DNA from 2 places in the Streptomyces sp. NPDC002386 genome. Region 2 is predicted to be linked to the other one. Evidence: predicted binding sites of a transcription regulator. Region 2 holds the regulator's gene; the other holds the start of a gene.
What was found. The regulator HrcA, encoded in region 2, represses chaperone genes, less so after heat shock. The targets are predictions, from matches to a motif close to TTNGCACTCNGNNNNNCNGAGTGCNAA.
Positions count from the first base shown of each region.

Region 1: the regulator HrcA is predicted to act here: its motif matches at 6,295-6,321, upstream of groL (chaperonin GroEL).

Region 1 is NZ_JBSFBX010000003.1:137,922-148,095, forward strand. Features, by position in the region: gene ACWCPN_RS07765 (DUF3263 domain-containing protein) at 16-243, shown strand; gene otsB (trehalose-phosphatase) at 311-1,144, shown strand; gene ACWCPN_RS07775 (alpha,alpha-trehalose-phosphate synthase (UDP-forming)) at 1,169-2,587, opposite strand; gene ACWCPN_RS07780 (glucosyl-3-phosphoglycerate synthase) at 2,694-3,665, opposite strand; SAM riboswitch class I at 3,826-3,967, shown strand; gene thrC (threonine synthase) at 3,985-5,268, shown strand; gene ACWCPN_RS07790 (MoaD/ThiS family protein) at 5,265-5,540, shown strand; gene ACWCPN_RS07795 (cold-shock protein) at 5,984-6,187, shown strand; gene groL (chaperonin GroEL) at 6,483-8,105, shown strand; gene ACWCPN_RS07805 (NADH:flavin oxidoreductase) at 8,311-9,435, shown strand; gene ACWCPN_RS07810 (hypothetical protein) at 9,617-10,174, opposite strand, start outside.
Region 2 is NZ_JBSFBX010000001.1:389,513-399,686, forward strand. Features, by position in the region: gene ACWCPN_RS01750 (S41 family peptidase) at 1-376, opposite strand, end outside; gene ACWCPN_RS01755 (hypothetical protein) at 423-977, opposite strand; gene ACWCPN_RS01760 (VOC family protein) at 1,071-1,463, opposite strand; gene ACWCPN_RS01765 (16S rRNA (uracil(1498)-N(3))-methyltransferase) at 1,480-2,232, opposite strand; gene ACWCPN_RS01770 (nitronate monooxygenase) at 2,229-3,350, opposite strand; gene dnaJ (molecular chaperone DnaJ) at 3,510-4,646, opposite strand; gene hrcA (heat-inducible transcriptional repressor HrcA) at 4,647-5,663, opposite strand; gene ACWCPN_RS01785 (MBL fold metallo-hydrolase) at 5,823-6,545, shown strand; gene ACWCPN_RS01790 (DUF3097 domain-containing protein) at 6,580-7,389, shown strand; gene hemW (radical SAM family heme chaperone HemW) at 7,420-8,652, opposite strand; gene ACWCPN_RS01800 (SpoIIE family protein phosphatase) at 8,680-10,174, opposite strand, start outside.

The DNA.
Region 1 (10,174 bases), on a different contig from region 2:
CGCTACGGTGGCCCCATGGAGGAACTGGGCAGCCGTGAAAGGGCCGTCCTCGCGCTGGAACGCCGGGGCTTCGCCGGCCCCGGCGCGAAGGAACGGGCCATCCGCGAGGAGCTGGGTCTCACCCCGGTGCGCTACTACCAGCTCCTCAACGCCCTCCTGGACGACGCGCGGGCGCTCGCCGCCGACCCGGTCACGGTGAACCGCCTGCGCCGGGTGCGCGAGGCCCGCCGCGCGGAGCGCTGAACCGCCCGCGCCGGCCGGGGGAGACGCTCCAGGAGTGACCCGGGCCCGCGCCGGATAGTGTCCCTGTATGGACCTCCTGCCGACCCCGGCGACCCAGGCGGGCCGCGACGGACTGCACACCCTGCTGGCCAAGCCCCGCGCGGCGGTGATCGGACTCGACTTCGACGGCACCCTCGCCCCGATCGTCGCCGACCCCGAGCAGGCCCGCGCCCACCCCGACGCCGTTCCGGCGCTCGCCGGGCTCGCCCCCGAGGTGGCCTCCGTCGCCGTGGTCACCGGCCGGCCCGCCGAGGTCGCGGTGCGGTACGGCGGCTTCGCGGACGTGCCCGGCCTGGAACACCTCACCGTCCTCGGCCACTACGGCGCCGAGCGCTGGGACGCCGCGACCGGCGAGGTCACCGCGCCCCCGCCGCACCCCGGTGTGGCCGCGGTCCGCGCCGAACTGCCCGGCCTGCTGGAGCGCGCCGGCGCCGGCCACGGCACCTGGACCGAGGACAAGGGCCGGGCCGTCGCCGTGCACACCCGCCGCGCCGACGACCCGCAGGCCGCCTTCGAGGCCCTGCGCGGACCCCTCACCGAACTCGCCGCCCGGCACGGCCTGATCGTCGAACCCGGCCGGCTGGTCCTGGAACTGCGCCCGCCCGGCATGGACAAGGGTGTCGCCCTCCTCGACCACGTGCGCCGCACCGCCGCCGGATCGGTCCTCTACGCGGGCGACGACCTCGGCGACCTGCCCGCCTTCGCGGCCGTCGAGGAGCTCCGCTCCGAGGGCGTCCCCGGCCTGCTGGTCTGCAGCGGCAGCACCGAGGTCACGGAACTGGCCGAACGCGCCGACCTGGTGGTCGACGGCCCCGAGGGCGTCGTCGCGCTGCTGCGCGCGCTGGCCGCGCGGCTCGGCTGACCCGGCCCGCCCGGCCGGTGGCCGTCAGCCGGTCAGCGCGTCGAGCTGGTCCAGGAACCACCGCGCCGGCGGCAGCGCGGTGGCGGCGGCGGCCAGCCGCTTGGACCGCTCCGCCCGCTCGCCCGGCGGCAGGCTCAGCGCGGTGTGCAGCGCGTCCGCCGTGCCCACCACGTCGTACGGGTTGACCACGATCGCGTCCTCGCCCAGCTCCTCGTAGGCCCCGGCCTCCCGCGACAGCACCAGCGCGCACCCCTCGTCGGAGACGACCGGCACCTCCTTGGCGACCAGGTTCATGCCGTCCCGGATCGGGTTGACCAGGGCCACGTCCGCGAGCCGGTAGGCGGCCAGGGAGCGGGCGAAGTCGTCCTTGACGTGCAGCACCACCGGCGTCCAGCCGGGCGTCCCGAAACGGGAGTTGATCTCGTCCGCGACCCTCTGCACCTCGGCCGTGTAGTCGCGGTAGACCGCGAGGTCCTGCCGCGAGGGGTAGGCGAACGCGAGGTGCACCACCCGCTCGCGCCACTCGGGGCGGGCCTCCAGGAGCTGCCGGTACGCGAGCAGTCCGCGCACGATGTTCTTGGACAGCTCGGTGCGGTCCACCCGGACGACGGTCCGGCGCCCCTCGCCGATCTCCGCGCGCAGCGCCGCCATCCGCTCGTCCACGTCCGGCCGGTGCGCCCGCTCGCGCAGGAAGTCCGCGTCCGCGCCGAGCCCGTGCACCCCGATCCGGGTCCCGGACGGGATGCCGGGGCCGAGCACCGCGTGGCAGCAGTCGGTGAACGCGTCCGCCCAGCGCCTGGTCAGGAACGCCGCCCGGTCCGCACCGAGGATGCCGGTCAGCAGCTCGGCGGCGATGTCGTCGGGCAGCAGCCGGAAGTAGTCCGGCGGGGCCCACGGGGTGTGCGAGAAGTGGCCGATGCGCAGGTCGGGGCGGAGCTGGCGGAGCATCCGCGGGGCGAGGGCCAGGTGGTAGTCCTGGATGAGCACCGCGGCTCCCTCGGCCGCCTCCTGCGCCAGCGCCTCGGCGAACGCCCGGTTGTACGCCTGGTACGAGGCCCACTGGCGGCGGAACTCCGCGTCGAAGACCGGCTCCAGCGGGGTCTGGTACAGCATGTGGTGGACGAACCAGAGCGCCGAGTTGGCGATGCCGTTGTAGGCGTCGGCGAACACGGTCGCGTCGATGTCGAGCATCCGCACCCGCTGCTCGCCGGTGTCCTCGGCCGGCAGCGGACCTCCGCCCGCCCGCCGTACCGCCTCCCGGTCGCCGTCGCCGAGCGCGGCGCAGACCCACACCGCGTCGTGGTCCGGCCCGATGGCCGACAGCCCCGAGACCAGCCCGCCCCCGCCCCGTCTGGCGCTCAGCGAGCCGTCCTCGAGCACCTCGTACGAAACCGGGCCGCGGTTGGACGCGACCAGCACCTCAGCACCCTGCGTTGAAGCCATGATTCTCAACCTAGCCCGGCCCGGAAACGCTCAAACGTACGCTCCGCCCCGGAAGGGGGCTGTATACAGCCGTTCTTCCGCGTTCAACGCGCCGCACGCCCGTGGCTCAGGCCACCTTGCGGTGCGCGTACTCGGCGATCTCCACCATCGGCGGCCGCTCCTCGGTGTCCACCGGGTAGGTGCGCGGCTCGAACCCGTCCTCGCCCCGTTCGAACTGGGTGAGCGAGGGCCGTACGAGGTGGCCGCGGGCCAGCCGGAGCTGGGCGGTGCGGTAGATGGCCGCGGCCATCCGGCCGAGCGCCTGCCCGTCCTGGTGCCGGTGCCTGCGCACCCCCACGTCCACCTGGGCCAGCGCGTCCAGCCCCACCAGGTGCAGCGCGTCCACCAGCATGCCCAGCTCCACACCGTAGCCCACCGGGAACGGAAGCTGCTCCAGCAGCGAGCGGCGGGCCGCGTACTCCCCGCCCAGCGGCTGCACGAAGCCGGCGAGCTGCGGCCAGTGCATGTTCAGCAGCGGGCGGGCCATCAGCTCGGTGACCCGGCCGCCCTGCCCGGCGGCGGCCGGGCCGGAGGCGCGCCCGCCGGGCACGGTGAGCGGGCGGTCGTACATCGCCTTGACCAGGTCGACGTCCGGGTCGGTGAGCAGCGGGCCGACGATGCCGAGGACGAAGTCGGAGGAGAACTCCCTCAGGTCGGCGTCGACGAAACAGACGATGTCCCCGCTCGTCGCCAGCAGCGAGCGCCACAGCACCTCGCCCTTGCCGGGGACGGCCGGTATGCGCGGCAGGACGCTGTCGCGGTGCACCACCCGGGCGCCCGCCGCGGCGGCGACCTGAGCGGTGCGGTCGGTGGAGCCGGAGTCGACGACGACGATCTCGTCGACCAGCGGAGCCTGCCGCACGAGGTCGTGACGGATGACGGCGACGATGTCGCCGACCGTCTCCTCCTCGTTGAGCGCGGGCAGGACGACGGAGACGGACTGCCCGGTGCGCTGCTTGGCGGCCAGGACTCCGTGCAGCGGGCGGTCGGCCACGGACCAGGAGCGGGTGGCCAGCCAGCGCTCGACTTCTTCCAGCACGGTCTGCGGCTCCTCACTGTCGTGATCACACCTGTTGAGGGGGGTGATGCATCTCGCGGTTCGGACGACTATCTCAACTGTCCCGGCCGTCGGTTACAGTCTTGAACAACGCCGATGACCATCGCATGTCGGGGGTCTCCCGGCGTTCACAACCGAATACCGCTCATCCAGAGGGGCAGAGGGACACGGCCCGATGAAGCCCCGGCAACCCCCCTGAGCCGCACTCGTTTCGCGCGAGGCTCCCGGCCAGGGAAGGTGCCAAATCCGTCTCACGGCGAGATGCGTCGTGAGGAAGATGAGGAGAAAGGGCCTCGCCTCCATGGCTGTGCAGACAGTTGCAAGCACCAGCAATCCCGCCGTCGATCTCGGCCCCGCCGCTGCCCTGAGCTGTCGCGAGTGCGGCCACCGGGTACCCCTCGGACCGGTCTTCGCGTGCGAGGAGTGTTTCGGCCCGCTGGAGATCGCCTACGACTTCTCCGCCTACGACGCCGAAGAGCTGCGCCGGCGCATCGAGGCGGGTCCCGCGAACATCTGGCGCTACGCGCCGCTGCTGCCCGTCCCCGCCGACGTGGCCGACAAGCCGAACCTGAACCCGGGCTGGACCAAGCTCGTCAAGGCCGACAACCTGGCCCGCGAGCTGGGCGTCACCGGCGGCCTGTACGTGAAGGACGACTCCGGCAACCCCACGCACTCCTTCAAGGACCGCGTCGTCGCCCAGGCCCTGGAGGCCGCCCGCGCCTTCGGCTTCACCACCCTGTCCTGCTCCTCCACCGGCAACCTCGCCGGCGCGGTCGGCGCCGCCGCCGCCCGGGCCGGCCTCCGCTCCTGCGTGTTCATCCCGCACGACCTGGAGCAGGGCAAGGTCGTCATGGCCGCGATCTACGGCGGCGAGCTCGTCGGCATCGAGGGCAACTACGACGACGTGAACCGGTTCTGCTCCGAGCTGATCGGCGACCCGGCCGGCGAGGGCTGGGGCTTCGTCAACGTAAACCTGCGGCCGTACTACGCGGAGGGCTCCAAGACCCTGGCGTACGAGGTCTGCGAGCAGCTCGGCTGGCGGCTGCCGGACCAGATCGTGGTCCCGATCGCCTCCGGCTCCCAGCTCACGAAGATCGACAAGGGTCTCCAGGAGCTGATCAGGCTCGGCCTGGTCGAGGACCGGCCGTACAAGATCTTCGGTGCCCAGGCCGAGGGCTGCTCGCCGGTGTCGACCGCGTACAAGGCGGGCCACGACGTCGTACGGCCGCAGAAGCCGGACACCATCGCCAAGTCCCTCGCCATCGGCAACCCGGCCGACGGGCCGTACGTCCTGGACATCGCCCGCCGCACCGGCGGAGCGGTGGAGGACGTGACGGACGCGGAGGTCGTGGACGCGATCAAGCTGCTGGCCCGGACCGAGGGCATCTTCGCGGAGACGGCCGGCGGCGTGACCGTCGGCGTCACCCGCAAGCTGCTCAAGGAGGGCGTGCTGAACCCGGCGAAGACCACGGTCGTCCTCAACACCGGCGACGGCCTCAAGACCCTCGACGCGGTGGCCGGCACCGGGCTGACCGCCACCATCCGCCCGAACCTGGACTCCTTCCGAGAGGCTGGCCTCGCATGAGCGTGACCGTTCGCATCCCCACCATCCTGCGCACCTACACCGGCGGGCAGGCCGAGGTCGCCGCCGAGGGCGCGAACCTCGCCGAGGTCATCGAGAACCTGGAGGCGAACCACACCGGGATCGCCGCCCGGGTGCTGGACGACCAGGGCAAGCTGCGCCGTTTCGTCAATGTGTACGTCAACGACGACGATGTCCGTTTCGAGCAGGGGCTGCAGACCGCGACTCCGGACGGCGCCGGTGTCTCCATCATTCCGGCCGTCGCCGGCGGCTGACAGAATGACCGATCATTACCTTCGGTAACTCCGGTTACCGATTGTTCATCGAATGGCCTCCCCCGTGAGAGAAACGGAGGGGGCCATTCTGTGTGATTGAGCGCGGTAGAGTTGGGGAACCCGCTCCCGGACCGCGGTTCGGGAGTCTTGGATTCACCGCGGTGCACCCGACAAGAAGTAGCCAAAGTGTGGGTGCTTTCTGCGGCTTTTGCGCATTTTATGGGGCCCGACTTGCCCTGAATTCGGGCGAATTCACGCTACATTCCGGACCGTTCGCGTCCATATTTCTCGTCCGATTGACCTGTTGCAGACGGCAGTTGGGCAGATACATTCAGCGGCGGTCGACGCGTTCCGGCGCACGCCCCCGTCCAATGGGGGGTGAGGTCTGACCCGGGTCCGCGAAGTGCGGATCTGTGCAAGGGCCAGTAATAGGGGAGTTAGGCATGGCTCAGGGCACCGTCAAGTGGTTCAACGCGGAGAAGGGGTACGGCTTCATCGCGGTCGACGGTGGTGCGGACGTATTCGTCCACTACAGCGCCATTCAGATGGACGGCTACCGCACCCTTGAAGAGGGCCAGCGGGTGGAGTTCGAGATCTCGCAGGGCCAGAAGGGCCCGCAGGCCGACATGGTTCGCCTCAGCGCCTGAACGTTTCTTGTACGAAGGGCCCGCACCTCGCACAGGGTGCGGGCCCTTCGCCGCGCCCGGGCCCTGTTCGCGGGTGGCTGACGACGGCGCCCGTACCCCGGGAGGCGCTTGCACTCGACCATGCCGAGTGCTAATCATTGCGTTAGCACTCTGAAGGTGAGAGTGACAGTGAGGACCGGGTCGGTGAGGCCCGCAGGCCAAGTGGGGCAAGGAACCACGCGGCCGGCGAGCCGTCCGTCGCGGGCGCGGGCGCGGTCCGAAGGAATCACCCCCAGTCCTGGAGGGACCACTTCACATGGCCAAGATCATCGCGTTCGACGAGGAGGCGCGGCGCGGCCTCGAGCGCGGCATGAACCAGCTCGCGGACGCCGTCAAGGTGACGCTCGGCCCCAAGGGCCGCAACGTCGTCCTCGAGAAGAAGTGGGGCGCCCCCACGATCACCAACGATGGTGTCTCCATCGCCAAGGAGATCGAGCTCGAGGACCCGTACGAGAAGATCGGCGCCGAGCTGGTCAAGGAAGTCGCCAAGAAGACGGACGACGTCGCCGGTGACGGTACGACCACCGCGACCGTGCTCGCCCAGGCCCTGGTCAAGGAAGGCCTGCGCAACGTCGCCGCCGGCGCCAACCCGATGGCCCTGAAGCGCGGTATCGAGAAGGCCGTCGAGGCCGTCTCCGCCGCCCTGCTGGAGCAGGCGAAGGACGTCGAGACCAAGGAGCAGATCGCCTCCACCGCGTCCATCTCCGCCGCCGACACCCAGATCGGCGAGCTGATCGCCGAGGCCATGGACAAGGTCGGCAAGGAAGGCGTCATCACCGTCGAGGAGAGCAACACCTTCGGTCTCGAGCTCGAGCTCACCGAGGGCATGCGCTTCGACAAGGGCTACATCTCCGCCTACTTCGCGACCGACATGGAGCGCATGGAGGCGTCGCTCGAGGACCCGTACATCCTCATCGCCAACTCCAAGATCGGCTCCGTCAAGGACCTGCTCCCGCTGCTGGAGAAGGTCATGCAGTCGGGCAAGCCGCTGCTGATCATCGCCGAGGACGTCGAGGGCGAGGCCCTGTCGACCCTGGTGGTCAACAAGATCCGCGGCACCTTCAAGTCCGTCGCCGTCAAGGCCCCGGGCTTCGGCGACCGCCGCAAGGCCATGCTCGGCGACATCGCCATCCTCACGGGCGGCGAGGTCATCTCCGAGGAGGTCGGCCTCAAGCTGGAGAACGCGACCCTGGACCTCCTGGGCCGCGCCCGCAAGGTCGTCATCACCAAGGACGAGACCACCATCGTCGACGGTGCCGGCTCCTCGGAGCAGGTCAACGGCCGCGTGAACCAGATCCGCGCCGAGATCGAGAACAGCGACTCGGACTACGACCGCGAGAAGCTGCAGGAGCGCCTGGCGAAGCTCGCCGGCGGTGTCGCGGTCATCAAGGCCGGTGCCGCCACCGAGGTGGAGCTCAAGGAGCGCAAGCACCGCATCGAGGACGCCGTCCGCAACGCGAAGGCCGCCGTCGAGGAGGGCATCGTCGCCGGTGGTGGCGTGGCCCTGCTGCAGGCCTCCCAGGTCTTCGAGAAGCTGGAGCTCGAGGGTGACGAGGCGACCGGCGCCCAGGCCGTGAAGCTCGCGCTCGAGGCCCCGCTGAAGCAGATCGCCGTCAACGCCGGCCTCGAGGGCGGTGTCGTGGTGGAGAAGGTGCGCAACCTGACCCCGGGCCACGGCCTGAACGCCGCGACCGGCGAGTACGTCGACCTGGTCGCCGAGGGCATCATCGACCCGGCGAAGGTGACCCGTTCCGCGCTGCAGAACGCCGCCTCCATCGCCGCGCTGTTCCTCACCACCGAGGCCGTCATCGCCGACAAGCCGGAGAAGGCCGCCGCGGCCGCTCCGGGCGGCATGCCGGGCGGTGACATGGACTTCTGATCCCGCGCGGATCGGCCTGTCCTTTCCGAGGGCGGTACCCCCTGTCGCAAGGCAGGGGGTACCGCCCTCGGGCGTGTCAGGGGTCACAGGACTCCCCGGCCGCGAGCGGAATGTGCGACAGTCGCTGGGAGGTTCCTTAAGGAGCTGCAACAATGCGTGCGCACATACCAACCGGTCTATCGAGTCGTTCCCGAGGAGTCCCCACGTGACCGTCACGCCGCCCCCCGCCTCCCGCGCGGCCCAGATCCTCTCCCGCCCGATCACGCTGGGCGGCCTCACCGTGCCGAACCGCATCGTGATGGCGCCGATGACCCGGATGTTCTCCCCGGGCGGCGTCCCCGGCGACGACGTGGTGTCGTACTACGCCCGGCGCGCCGCCGCGGGTGTCGGCCTCATCGTCACCGAGGGCACCTACGTCGGCCACGAGTCGGCCGGCGGCAGCAGCCGTGTGCCGCGGTTCCACGGCGAGGAGCAGCTCGCCGGCTGGGCCAAGGTCGTCGAGGCGGTGCACCAGGCGGGCGGCACCATCGTGCCGCAGCTCTGGCACATCGGCACGGTCCGCAAGCAGGGCCAGAACCCGCACCCGGACGCCCCCTCCCACGGCCCCTCCGGCCTGCGCGTGGACGGCACCGACGACGCCACCCCCATGACCCAGGACGACATCGACGCCGTCATCGAGGCGTTCGCCCGGGCCGCGGCCGACGCCGAGCGCATCGGCTTCGACGGCGTGGAGCTGCACGGCGCCCACGGCTACCTGCTCGACCAGTTCCTGTGGGAGGGCACCAACCGCCGCACCGACGCCTACGGCGGCGACCCGGTCGCCCGGACCACCTTCGCCGCGCAGATCGTGGCGGCCGTCCGCGCCGCGGTCTCCCCGGACTTCCCGGTCATCTTCCGCTTCTCGCAGTGGAAGCAGGAAGCCTACGACGCCCGTCTCGCCGAGACCCCCGAGGAGCTGGAGGCGATCCTCGCCCCGCTGGTCGCCGCCGGCGTCGACGTCTTCCACGCCTCCACCCGCCGCTACTGGCTCCCCGAGTTCGAGGGCTCCGACCTGAACCTCGCCGGCTGGACGAAGAAGCTCACCGGCAAGCCGGTCATCAGCGTCGGCTCGGTCGGCCTCGACGGCGACTTCATCAGCGCCTTCCAGGGCGAGGGCTCCCCGGTCAAGGGCATCGACAACCTGCTGGACCGCCTGGAGGACGAGGAGTTCGACATGGTCGCCGTCGGCCGCGCCCTGCTCCAGGACCCCGAGTGGGCGGCGAAGGTGCTCGGCGACCGCTTCGACGAGCTGAAGCCGTACGACGCGGCGGCGCTGCAGACCCTCAGCTGAGGTGCGCGCGGGGACGCCCAGTGCTGTGGCCGGAAAGGTTTGCCGGGAAGCTCGCGGCGTCCGGTGCGGTGCATCGCAAGGCGGAGCATGGCCCGCGTACCGGATGTACTCGGGTGATGCGACAACGCGGCGAGGTGCCGTGCCGGGCGTCGCGAGCCGGTGAACCTTTCCGGTCGCAGCGCTAGAGGTTGCCCATCGGCTCGATGTCGACCTGGACGGGCGTCCCCCACACGCGCAGCACCTCGTAGTCGGTGAACTCGTGCACCAGCCGGTACGCCATCGCCGGCCGGGACCCGCGGCGCTGGGCGGCGAGATACGCCTCGGCCTCCCGCCGGTCCCGCCGGGGCGTGCCGCAGAGCTGCCACTCCCGGCCGTTCCACGCCTCCGGCAGCCACCGCTGCTGCGGCTGGGGGCGGTCGGCGCGGACGCCGTAGCGCGAGGGCGCGCCTCCCGACGCCTCCCCGGCCTGCGCCCGGCCCCCGCCCTGGTACTCCGAGCGCCGTGCGGCCCGTCGGCGGGTCTCGCACAGCAGGCACAGATCGGGCGCGCTCTTGTCGACGGGCCCGTGCGGATGCTCGGGACACCGGGTGCTGGGCGCCCCCGCCCCCACGGTCTCGTCGAGCAGGTCCAGGGCGCGCCGCAGATCGGCCTTGACCTCGTGCAGCCGGGCGTCCGGGGTGTCGGCGGACAGGGTGTCCCCGTGCTCCCCGAGCACTCTGAGAGCACGTCCGAGGGCGGT
Region 2 (10,174 bases):
CCGCCCGGGCCCAGCTCCGGCGCAGGCTCGCCTGGCCCTCGGTGCTGAGCGCGAGCACCCGGCCGTCCGGCGTCCAGCCGCGCACCTGGGTCCGCGCGCTTCCCCAGTGCGTCAGCCGCCTGGCGGGGCCGCCCGCCACCGGGGCTAGGTGCACCTCGGGGGCGCCGTCGCGGGTGGAGGTCCAGGCGACGGCGGTGCCGTCGGGTGAGACGCGGGGGTGGTTCACCGGCACGTTGTCGGCGCTGACCCGCCAGGCACGCCCGCCGTCGAGGGGGGCCAGCCAGACGTCGTCCTCGGCGACGAAGGTCACCAAGTCGCCGTGCGGGTGCGGGAATCGGAGGTAGCCGGAGGATGCCGTCGAAGCCGCCTGAGTCACCCCGTCACTGTACGCAGCGACCGGTGTCCCCCGCTCCCGGTTCCGATCACTTGCCCTCCACGGGCCGGCAACCCGGGTCGTTCGTGCACCAGATGGTCCGCGTCACGGTCACGGTGACGGTCGGCTGCCCGCCCCGCTGGGTGGGCGGCCGGTACGTCGGACCGGGCGTGGCGTCGCAGTCGCCGAGCCCGCTGACCCGGAACACCTGCCTGCCGCCGACCCTGGCCGTCAGATCACCGCGCACACAGGCCCCGTCCACGGCCCGGGTCACCTTCCCCTCGACCGTGATCCGCCGCCCGTCCCTGGTCTGCCCCTGGCAGTCGACGGACACGACGGTGCTCTGCGTCGGCGAGGGCGAACTGCGGGCCGTGGCACCGCCCTTGCCGCCGTAGTCGCCGGTGCAGGTGAGCCAGCTCACGTCCACGTGCCGCCGCTTCAGCTCGGCGGTCGCGGTGCTGTCGGTGGTGTACGCGGCCGAGGCCGAACTCAGGTCCCCCGGCTGACACGCCACCACCGCGCCCGCGCCCAGCACCACGAGCCCCGCCACGGCCGCACCGCGCACGATCCGCGGCCGGCGCCGAATCCGCCTCGATGCCCCCATGCAGGGCAGCGTGCCACCGCCGCTCCACGGACGGAAGGCCGCATACGGCCACTCACCCGTTCGGGCAGCGGCGGCCGCCGCGCGCCCCGGCCGTCAACCGCGCAGGAGGAGCCATTCCTGGAGTTCCACCACGTTGCCCTCCGGGTCCTTGAGGTGGGCCACGCGCATGCGGTCGGTCATCGGGGCCGGCCCGTGCAGCACGGTCGCGCCCCGGTCGGTGATCTGCGCGCAGTACGCGTCGAGGTCGTCCACGCGCAGCACGACCAGGGAGCGGTGCCCGGTGGCCGTCCCGCCCAGCTCCGCCAGGACCCCGGCCATCATCGCGCGGTCCTGCAGCGCGATCCCGGCCGAGCCGGCGTGCGGGCTGAACTTCTCGTACGGTCCCTCGCCGGTCCCGGACTGCGGCCTGAGGCCGAGGACGTCGGCGTAGAAGCGGTAGCAGGCCGCGAAGTCGCTCACGAGGAGCCGGACTTGGGCGAGTTCCATGACTGTCCCCCGGCGCTCAGGACCAGCGGCCGGTGCGGCCCAGCAGGAGGGCCGCCGCGGCGGTGCCGGCGGTGGAGGTGCGCAACACCGTGGGGCCCAGCACGCACGGCTTGGCGCCCGCCTCCTCGAAGAGCGCCAACTCGTCGCGGGCCACGCCTCCTTCGGGTCCCACGACCAGCACGATCTCGCCCTGCCCGGGGAGTTCGGCGGTGGCGAGGGGGGTGCTGTCGTGCTCGAAGTCCGAGTGGAGCACGGCGGCGAAGTCGGCCGCGGCGAGCAGGGCGGCGACCTGTCGGGTCGTCGCGGCGTCCGCGACCTCGGGGAAGCGGAGGCGGCGGGACTGCTTGCCGGCCTCGCGGGCGGTGGCGCGCCACTTCGCGAGGGCCTTCTGCCCGCGGTCGCCCTTCCACTGGGTGATGCAGCGCGCGGCCTGCCAGGGCACGATCGCGTCGACGCCCGTCTCGGTCATCATCTCCACGGCCAGTTCACCGCGGTCGCCCTTCGGGAGGGCCTGGACGACGGTGATGCGAGGGCTGTGTTCGGGCTCCGCCGGGAACGCGCGGGCCTCGACGGACATGTGGTCCTTGCCCGAGGTGCTGACGACGACCCCGGAGGCTCCCCGGCCCCGGCCGTCGGTGATCACGACTTCCTCACCGGGCTGCAGCCGCCGCACCGAGACGGCGTGCCGGCCCTCGGGTCCCTCCACGTCGATGACCGAGCCCGGGCCCACACCCTCGAGCGAGTCGACGACGAACACCGGCGCGGTCATCGCGCGTCACCCCCGGCCGACAGCTCCGTCCGGGCCGCGGCGAGCTCGGCCGTCAGCACCTCCACCAACTGCGCGGCCGGCAGTTCCCGGGCCAGCCGGTGCCCCTGGCCCGCCCACAGCGCCATGCCCTGCGCGTCACCGGCCTTGGCGGCGGCCTTGCGCAGCGGCGCCGTCACGTGGTGGACCTCCGGGTAGGCGGCGGGGGCGTAGGGGCCGTGCTCGCGCAGGAAGCGGTTGACCAGGCCGCGCGCCGGGCGGCCGGAGAAGGCGCGGGTCAGTTCGGTGCGCGCGAACAGCGGATTGGTCAGTGCCTGTTTGTGCAGGGCGTGGGCCCCGGACTCCGGGGTGGCGAGGAAGGCCGTGCCGAGCTGGGCGGCGCTCGCGCCCGCCGCGAGGACGGCGGCGATCTGGGCGCCGCGCATGATGCCGCCGGCGGCGACGACCGGGATGCGCACGGCCTCGCGGACCTGCGTGAGCAGCGACAGCAGCCCGATGCCGGAGCCGTCGTTCTCGGGGACGTCCCGGTGGGTGCCCTGGTGGCCGCCGGCCTCGGTGCCCTGCGCGATCACCGCGTCGGCCCCGGCCCGCTCGACCGCGCGCGCCTCCTCGGGGGTGGTGGCGGCGGCCAGGGTGAACGTCCCGGCGCGGTGCAGGGAGTCGATGACCTCACGGGCCGGGACCCCGAAGTGGAAGGAGACCACCGGCACCGGGTCGTCGAGCAGCACGGCGAGCTTGGCGTCGTAGCCGTCGTCCCGGCCGCTGTCCGGGTCGCCCAGCTCGGTCTCGTACCAGGCGGCCTCGCCCGCGAGCTGGTGGGTGTAGACCTCCACGGCGCCGGCGTCGAAGGGCGCGGCCCCGGCCGCTCCGGTGGAGCCGGTGCCCGCACCGGGGTGTTCGGGCTGCGGCATGAAGAGGTTCACGCCGAAGGGCCGGCCCGTGAGTCCCCGCAGCTGCTTGATCTCCTGGTACATGCCGTCGGCGGTCTTGTACCCGGCGGCGAGGAACCCGAGCCCGCCGGCCTCGGACACGGCCGCGGCGAGCTGCGGCACGGAGACGCCGCCCGCCATGGGAGCCTGCACGATCGGCCGGGGGAAGAGATCGGTCAGTGCGGAGGACATGACCGCATGTTGTCACGTCCCGGGGGGTGCGCCGAATCGGGTGTTCCCGCCTGGCACATGCCATTTTCCGGCCCGGTGGGCCGGGCCGGCGGGCGGGCCCGGTCCGGGGGCCAGGGGGCCGGGCCCCCTGGCTGGGCCGAGGGGCTCGGCCCGTCTCCCTCAGCGCCCGTTGAACGCGTCCTTCAGCCGCGAGAACAGCCCCTGCTGCCCCGGCTGGAACTGCCCCTGCGGACGCTCCTCGCCCCGCAGCTTCGACAGCTCGCGCAGCAGCCGCTCCTGCTCGGGGTCCAGCTTGGTCGGGGTGGTGACCTCGACGTGGACGATCAGGTCGCCCCGGCCGCCGCCGCGCAGATGCGTGACGCCCCGGGTGTGCAGCGGGATCGACTGGCCGGACTGCGTGCCCGGCCGGATGTCGACCTCCTCCAGGCCGTCCAGCGTCTCCAGCGGGACCTTGGTGCCGAGAGCCGCCGCGGTCATCGGGATGGTGACCGTGCAGTGCAGGTCGTCGCCGCGCCGCTGGAACGTCGAGTGCGGCAGCTCGTGGATCTCGACGTAGAGGTCGCCGGCCGGACCGCCGCCGGGGCCGACCTCGCCCTCGCCGGCGAGCTGGATGCGGGTGCCGTTGTCGACACCGGCCGGGATCTTCACGGTGAGGGTGCGGCGGGAGCGCACCCGGCCGTCGCCCGCGCACTCCGGGCACGGGGTCGGCACGACCGTGCCGAAGCCCTGGCACTGGGGGCAGGGGCGGGAGGTCATGACCTGGCCCAGGAAGGACCGGGTGACCTGCGACACCTCACCGCGGCCGCGGCACATGTCACACGTCTGGGCGGTCGTGCCCGGAGCCGCGCCCTCGCCGCTGCAGGTGTTGCAGACGACCGCGGTGTCGACCTGGATGTCCTTGGTCGTGCCGAAGGCCGCCTCGTCCAGCTCGACGTCGATCCGGATCATCGCGTCCTGGCCGCGCCGCGTGCGCGAGCGGGGCCCGCGCTGCGACGCCGTGCCGAAGAACGCGTCCATGATGTCGGAGAAGTTGCCGAAGCCACCGGCCCCGAAGCCGCCCGCGCCCGCGCCGCCCGACTGGGAGAGCGGGTCGCCGCCGAGGTCGTAGACCTGCTTCTTCTGCGGGTCCGACAGCACCTCGTAAGCGGCGTTGATCTCCTTGAACCGCTCCTGGGTCTTCGGATCGGGGTTGACGTCCGGGTGCAGCTCGCGCGCGAGCCGACGGAACGCCTTCTTGATCTCATCCTGCGACGCGTCGCGGCGCACGCCGAGAACGGCGTAGTAGTCCGTGGCCACTTACGACTCCGCCAGGATCTGTCCGACGTACCGTGCCACTGCGCGTACCGCTCCCATCGTTCCCGGGTAGTCCATGCGGGTCGGTCCGACCACGCCGAGCTTGGCAACCGCCTCGCCGCCCGAACCGTAGCCGACCGACACGACGGACGTGGAGTTGAGTCCCTCGTGTGCGTTCTCGTGCCCGATGCGCACCATCACGCCCGGGTCCTTCGCCTCGCCGAGGAGCTTGAGGAGCACGACCTGCTCCTCGAGGGCCTCCAGGACGGGGCGGATCGTGAGGGGAAAGTCATGTCCGAAGCGGGTGAGATTGGCCGTGCCGCCGATCATCAGCCGCTCCTCGTTCTCCTCGACCAGTGTCTCCAGCAGAGTGGAGAGCACTGTGGAGACCGTACCGCGATCCTCGTGGTCGAACGCCTCGGGGAGGTCCTCGACCAGGCGCGGCACGTCGGTGAACCGGCGGCCCGCGACCCGGCTGTTGAGCCTCGCCCTGAGGTCGGCGAGGGCCGTCTCCCCGAACGGCGCCGGGCAGTCCACCATCCGCTGCTCGACCCGGCCGGTGTCCGTGATCAGCACGAGCATCACGCGCGCGGGGGCGAGCGAGAGCAGCTCCACGTGCCGCACGGTGGACCGGGTCAGGGACGGGTACTGCACGACGGCGACCTGCCGGGTCAGCTGCGCGAGCAGCCGCACCGTGCGCGCGACGACGTCGTCGAGGTCGACGGCGCCCTCGAGGAAGTTCTGGATCGCCCGGCGCTCGGGCCCCGTCATCGGCTTGACGCCCGCGAGCTTGTCCACGAACAGCCGGTAGCCCTTGTCGGTGGGGATGCGCCCGGCGCTGGTGTGCGGCTGGGCGATGTATCCCTCGTCCTCCAGGGCGGCCATGTCGTTGCGCACGGTCGCCGGGGACACGCCGAGACTGTGCCGCTCGGTGAGCGCCTTGGAACCGACCGGCTCCTCGGTGCCCACGTAGTCCTGGACGATGGCGCGCAGCACCTGAAGTCTGCGTTCACTCAGCATCCGCGCGCACCTCCAGCACGTCTTCCGCTCGGCCCTCGGTCGTCCGCCTGGCACTCTGCGTGTCCGAGTGCCAGCGGTACCCGGCCAGTGTACGGCCGTGGGGTACTCACTGGGCAAGGTCGGTCCCGCCGTACCCCGTCCTACCGTTAGCGTCGCGTCATGACCGTGACTTGGGAAGAGCTGGGATGGGAGCGGTTGGCCGACGGGGTCGGGCGGTGCCGGCTGCCCGGCTGGGACTGCACCGCGGGCCTGGTGCTCGGGGCGGGCACGGCGCTGATGGTGGACGCCGGATCGAGCCTCGCCGAGGGCGCGCGGCTGCGGAAGCGGGCGGAGCGGCTCACCGGGCACCGTGTGACCCATCTCGCGCTCACCCATCCCCACTTCGACCACGTCTTCGGGGCGTCCGCCCTGGCGGGGGCCGAGGTGTACGCGGCGGTCGGCATGGACGCGGTGCTGGCGCACGAGCGCGAGGAACTGCGCCTGGACGCGGTCAGGAACGGACTGCCGATACCGGACGCCGACGAGGCGGTGGACGCCCTGGCGCCGCCCCGGCGCCTGGTCTCGGGCGAGTGGACGCTGGACCTCGGCGACGGTCGTCAGGTGCTGCTGGCCAACGTGGGCCCGGGCCACACCGCCCACGATCTGGCGGTGCTGGTGCCGGGCGTCCCGGAGGTCGTCTTCTGCGGCGACCTGGTGGAGGAGTCTGGTGAGCCGCAGGCGGGCCCGGACGCGGTCCCGTCCCGCTGGCCGGACGCCCTCGACCGCCTGCTGTCCCTGGGCGGTGAGGACGCGCTGTACGTGCCCGGTCACGGAGCGGTGGTGGACGCGGCGTTCGTCCGGCGTCAACGGGACGAGCTGGCGGCGCGTTTCGGCGTGTCATGAGCACAGGGCCGCCGGTTCTCCTATCGTCGTCCGAATGCGCCAGTACACCTCGGATCTGACCCCGCCGTGGAAGAAGTCCCAGCCCGTGCCGGAGGTCGCGGCGGAGCCGGGACTGGTGGTGGAGGAGCCCGGGACCGGTTTCTGCGGGGCGGTGATCGGCTGCGAGGCGGGCACGGTGACGCTGGAGGACCGCTTCGGCAAGCACCGGGTGTTCCCGCTGGAGCCGCGCGGTTTCCTGCTGGAGGGCAGGGTGGTGACCCTGGTGCGGCCGCCGTCGGGTCCGGCGCGGCCCACCCGTACGGCGTCCGGTTCGGTGGCCGTTCCCGGCGCACGCGCGCGCGTGGCCCGCGCCGGCCGCATCTACGTCGAGGGCCGGCACGACGCCGAGCTGGTCGAGAAGGTGTGGGGCGACGACCTGCGCATCGAGGGCGTGGTCGTGGAGTACCTGGAGGGCGTGGACGATCTGCCGTCGATCGTCGCGGAGTTCGCGCCGGGCCCGGACGCGCGGCTGGGTGTCCTGGTGGACCACCTGGTGCCGGGCACGAAGGAGTGGCGCATCGCCCAGTCGGTGACGAGCGAGCACGCGCTGGTCGTCGGGCACCCGTACATCGACGTCTGGGAGGCGGTGAAGCCCGCCGCTCTGGGCATCCGGTCCTGGCCCCGCGTCCCGCGCGGCCAGGACTGGAAGACCGGCGTGTGCCGGTCCCTGGGCTGGCCGGAGAACACGGGCGCGGCCTGGCAGCACATCCTGTCCCGGGTGCGGTCCTACAAGGACCTGGAGCCGGATCTGCTGGGACGGGTGGAGGAACTGATCGACTTCGTCACGGGCGACGGCGAGGTCTGACGCCCTCGCGGGCGCCGGGCGCCGGAGCGATCAGTCCACCAGGTCCCGTACCACCGCGTCCGCCAGCAGGCGGCCGCGCAGGGTCAGGACGGCGCGGCCCGCGCCGTACGGGCCCTCCTGGAGGAGGCCGTCCGCCAGGGCCCGCCGTGAGGCCGCCAGGCCGTCCTGCTTCAGCAGGGACAGCGGGGCGCCCTCCCGCAGCCGCAGCTCCAGCAGGATCCGCTCCACCCGCCGGTCCTCGTCCGAGAGCAGTTCGCGTCCCGCGCCCGGGGACCGGCCCGAGGCCAGGGCCGCCGCGTAGGCGCCCGGGTGCTTGACGTTCCACCAGCGCACCCCGCCCACGTGCGAGTGGGCCCCGGGTCCGGCGCCCCACCAGTCCGCGCCCCGCCAGTACAGCTCGTTGTGCAGGCAGCGCCCGGACTCGGAGGTGGCCCAGTTGGAGACCTCGTACCAGTCGAAGCCCGCGGCGGACAGCCTCTCCTCGGCGATCAGGTAGCGGTCCGCGTGGACGTCGTCGTCCGTCATCGGGACCTCGCCGCGGCGGATGCGGCGGGCGAGCTGGGTGCCCTCCTCGACGATCAGGGCGTAGGCGCTGACGTGGTCGGGGCCCGCGCCGATCGCCGCGTCCAGCGAGGCCCGCCAGTCGTCGTCGCTCTCCCCCGGGGTGCCGTAGATCAGGTCCAGGTTGACGTGCTCGAAGCCCGCGGCCCGGGCCTCCGCCACGCAGGCCTCGGGACGGCCGGGGGTGTGCGTGCGGTCCAGGATCCGCAGCACGTGCTGCCGGGCGCTCTGCATGCCGAAGGAGATCCGGTTGAAGCCGCCCTCGCGGAGGGTGGCGAGGTAGGCCGGGTCGACCGACTCCGGGTTCGCCTCGGTCGTGATCTCCGCGTCCGGCGCCAGACCGAACTCGTCCCGGATCGCCGCGAGCATGCGGACCAGGTCGTCGGCGGCCAGCAGGGTGGGCGTGCCGCCGCCCACGAAGACGGTGCGGACCTGGCGGGGATCGTCGCCGAGCACCTTCCGCGCCAGCCGGATCTCGTCCGTCAGGGTGTCCGCGTAGTTGTCCCGGGAGGCGAGCACGCCGCCGGTGCCGCGCAGCTCGGTGGCGGTGTACGTGTTGAAGTCGCAGTAGCCGCAGCGGGTCGCGCAGTACGGGACGTGCAGGTAGAACCCGAGGGGGCGATCGGGGGCCCCGGCGAGCGCGGAGGCGGGCAGCGCGCCGTCGTCGGGGACGGGCTCACCGTCGGGGAGTGCGGAAGGCATGTCCCCCATTGTCCCGTACGGCGGGACTCACCCCGCCTGGAGCACCAGCAGGGCCAGGTCGTCCTCGGGCTGGCCGCCGCCGAAGTCGTGCACGAGGCGGCGGATCCGCTCGGCGATCTCCTCGGCGTTCAGGCCCGCGCAGCCGGACAGGGCCCGCGCGAGCCCGTCGCCGTCGTCGAACTGGCGGGAGCCCGAGCGCCGCTCGGTGACGCCGTCGGTGACGCACAGCAGGCTGTCGCCGGGCCGCAGCTCGACGGTCTCGCTGGTGTAGGTCTCGTCCTCGACGACGCCGAGCAGGGTCTGCGGGCGGGCGGCGGTGCGCACCTGGCCGTCGGGGTCCAGCAGCAGCGGCAGGGGATGCCCTGCGGAGGCGAGGGTGCAGCGGACGCCGCCGTCCGCGTGGGGCGTCAGCTCGCCGTAGAGCAGGGACAGGAAGCGGGTCTGCGGTCCGTCCCCGGCGGCCACCGGCCGGCCGCCGGCCGCGACCAGCGCGCGGGCCGCGGCGTCGGCGGCCTCGGTGGCGTCGTCGAGGAGGAGCTGGTTGAGCCGGTCCAGGACGTCGGCGACCCGGTAGCCCTCGCGGGCGAGCAGGCGCAGCCACGGCCGGGCGAGCCCGATCACGACGGCCGCCTCCGGGCCCTTGCCCTGGACGTCGCCCACGGCGAAGCACCAGCGGCCGTCGCCCGCCGGGAACAGGTCGTAGAAGTCGCCGCTCGGGCCGCCCTTGTCGCGGGGCTCGTAGACGAGGGCGCTGCTCATCCCGGGGATCTCGGCGACCGCTCCGGGCAGCAGCCCGCGCTGCAGGACGGCGCTGATGGTGGCCTGCCGGGCGTACTGCCGGGCCGCGCCGATGGCGAGGGCCACCCGGCGGCTCAGGTCCTCGACCAGGCCGGTGACCTCGGCGGGAAACCGGGGCTGTCCGCACCGCCCGAGGACCAGGGTGCCGAGCGGGCGGCCGCCGGCGATGAGGCGGAAGGCGAGGGCCGTGCCGTGGGTGCCGAGCGCCTCACCGGGCCAGGGGTAGGGCTCGGGGTCGGGCCTCAGGCCCTCCGGCGGCCGGGGCGGGTCCTTCTCCAGGGCGCGGTGCAGTTCCTCGGCGCGGTCCTCGCCGGCCACCCAGACCCGGGCGGGCGCGCCGCCGTCGCCGCCGCGTACGGTCGCCTCGTCCTCCAGCCACACCGCGCACCAGTCGGCGAGCCGGGGCACGATCAGGCGGCCGGTGAGGGCGGCGACCAGGTTCTCGTCGAGCTGTCCGGCGAGCAGGTCGGAGGCCTCGGCGAGGAAGGACAGCGCGCCCCGGCCGAGCCAGTCCCGGTCGCGTCCGGCGCCCCGGGGCCGCGGGGCGAGGACCTCGGCGACGTCCAGGGCGTGATCGGGGGCGGGTCCGTCCAGGGGTTCGCCGCCGGGGCGCAGCCGCGCCCACACGGTCTTCCCGCCCCGGCGGTAGGTGACGCCCCAGGACTCGGCGAGGACGGCGATCAGGCGCAGTCCGCGCCCGTACTCGGACATCTCGTACGGTGCC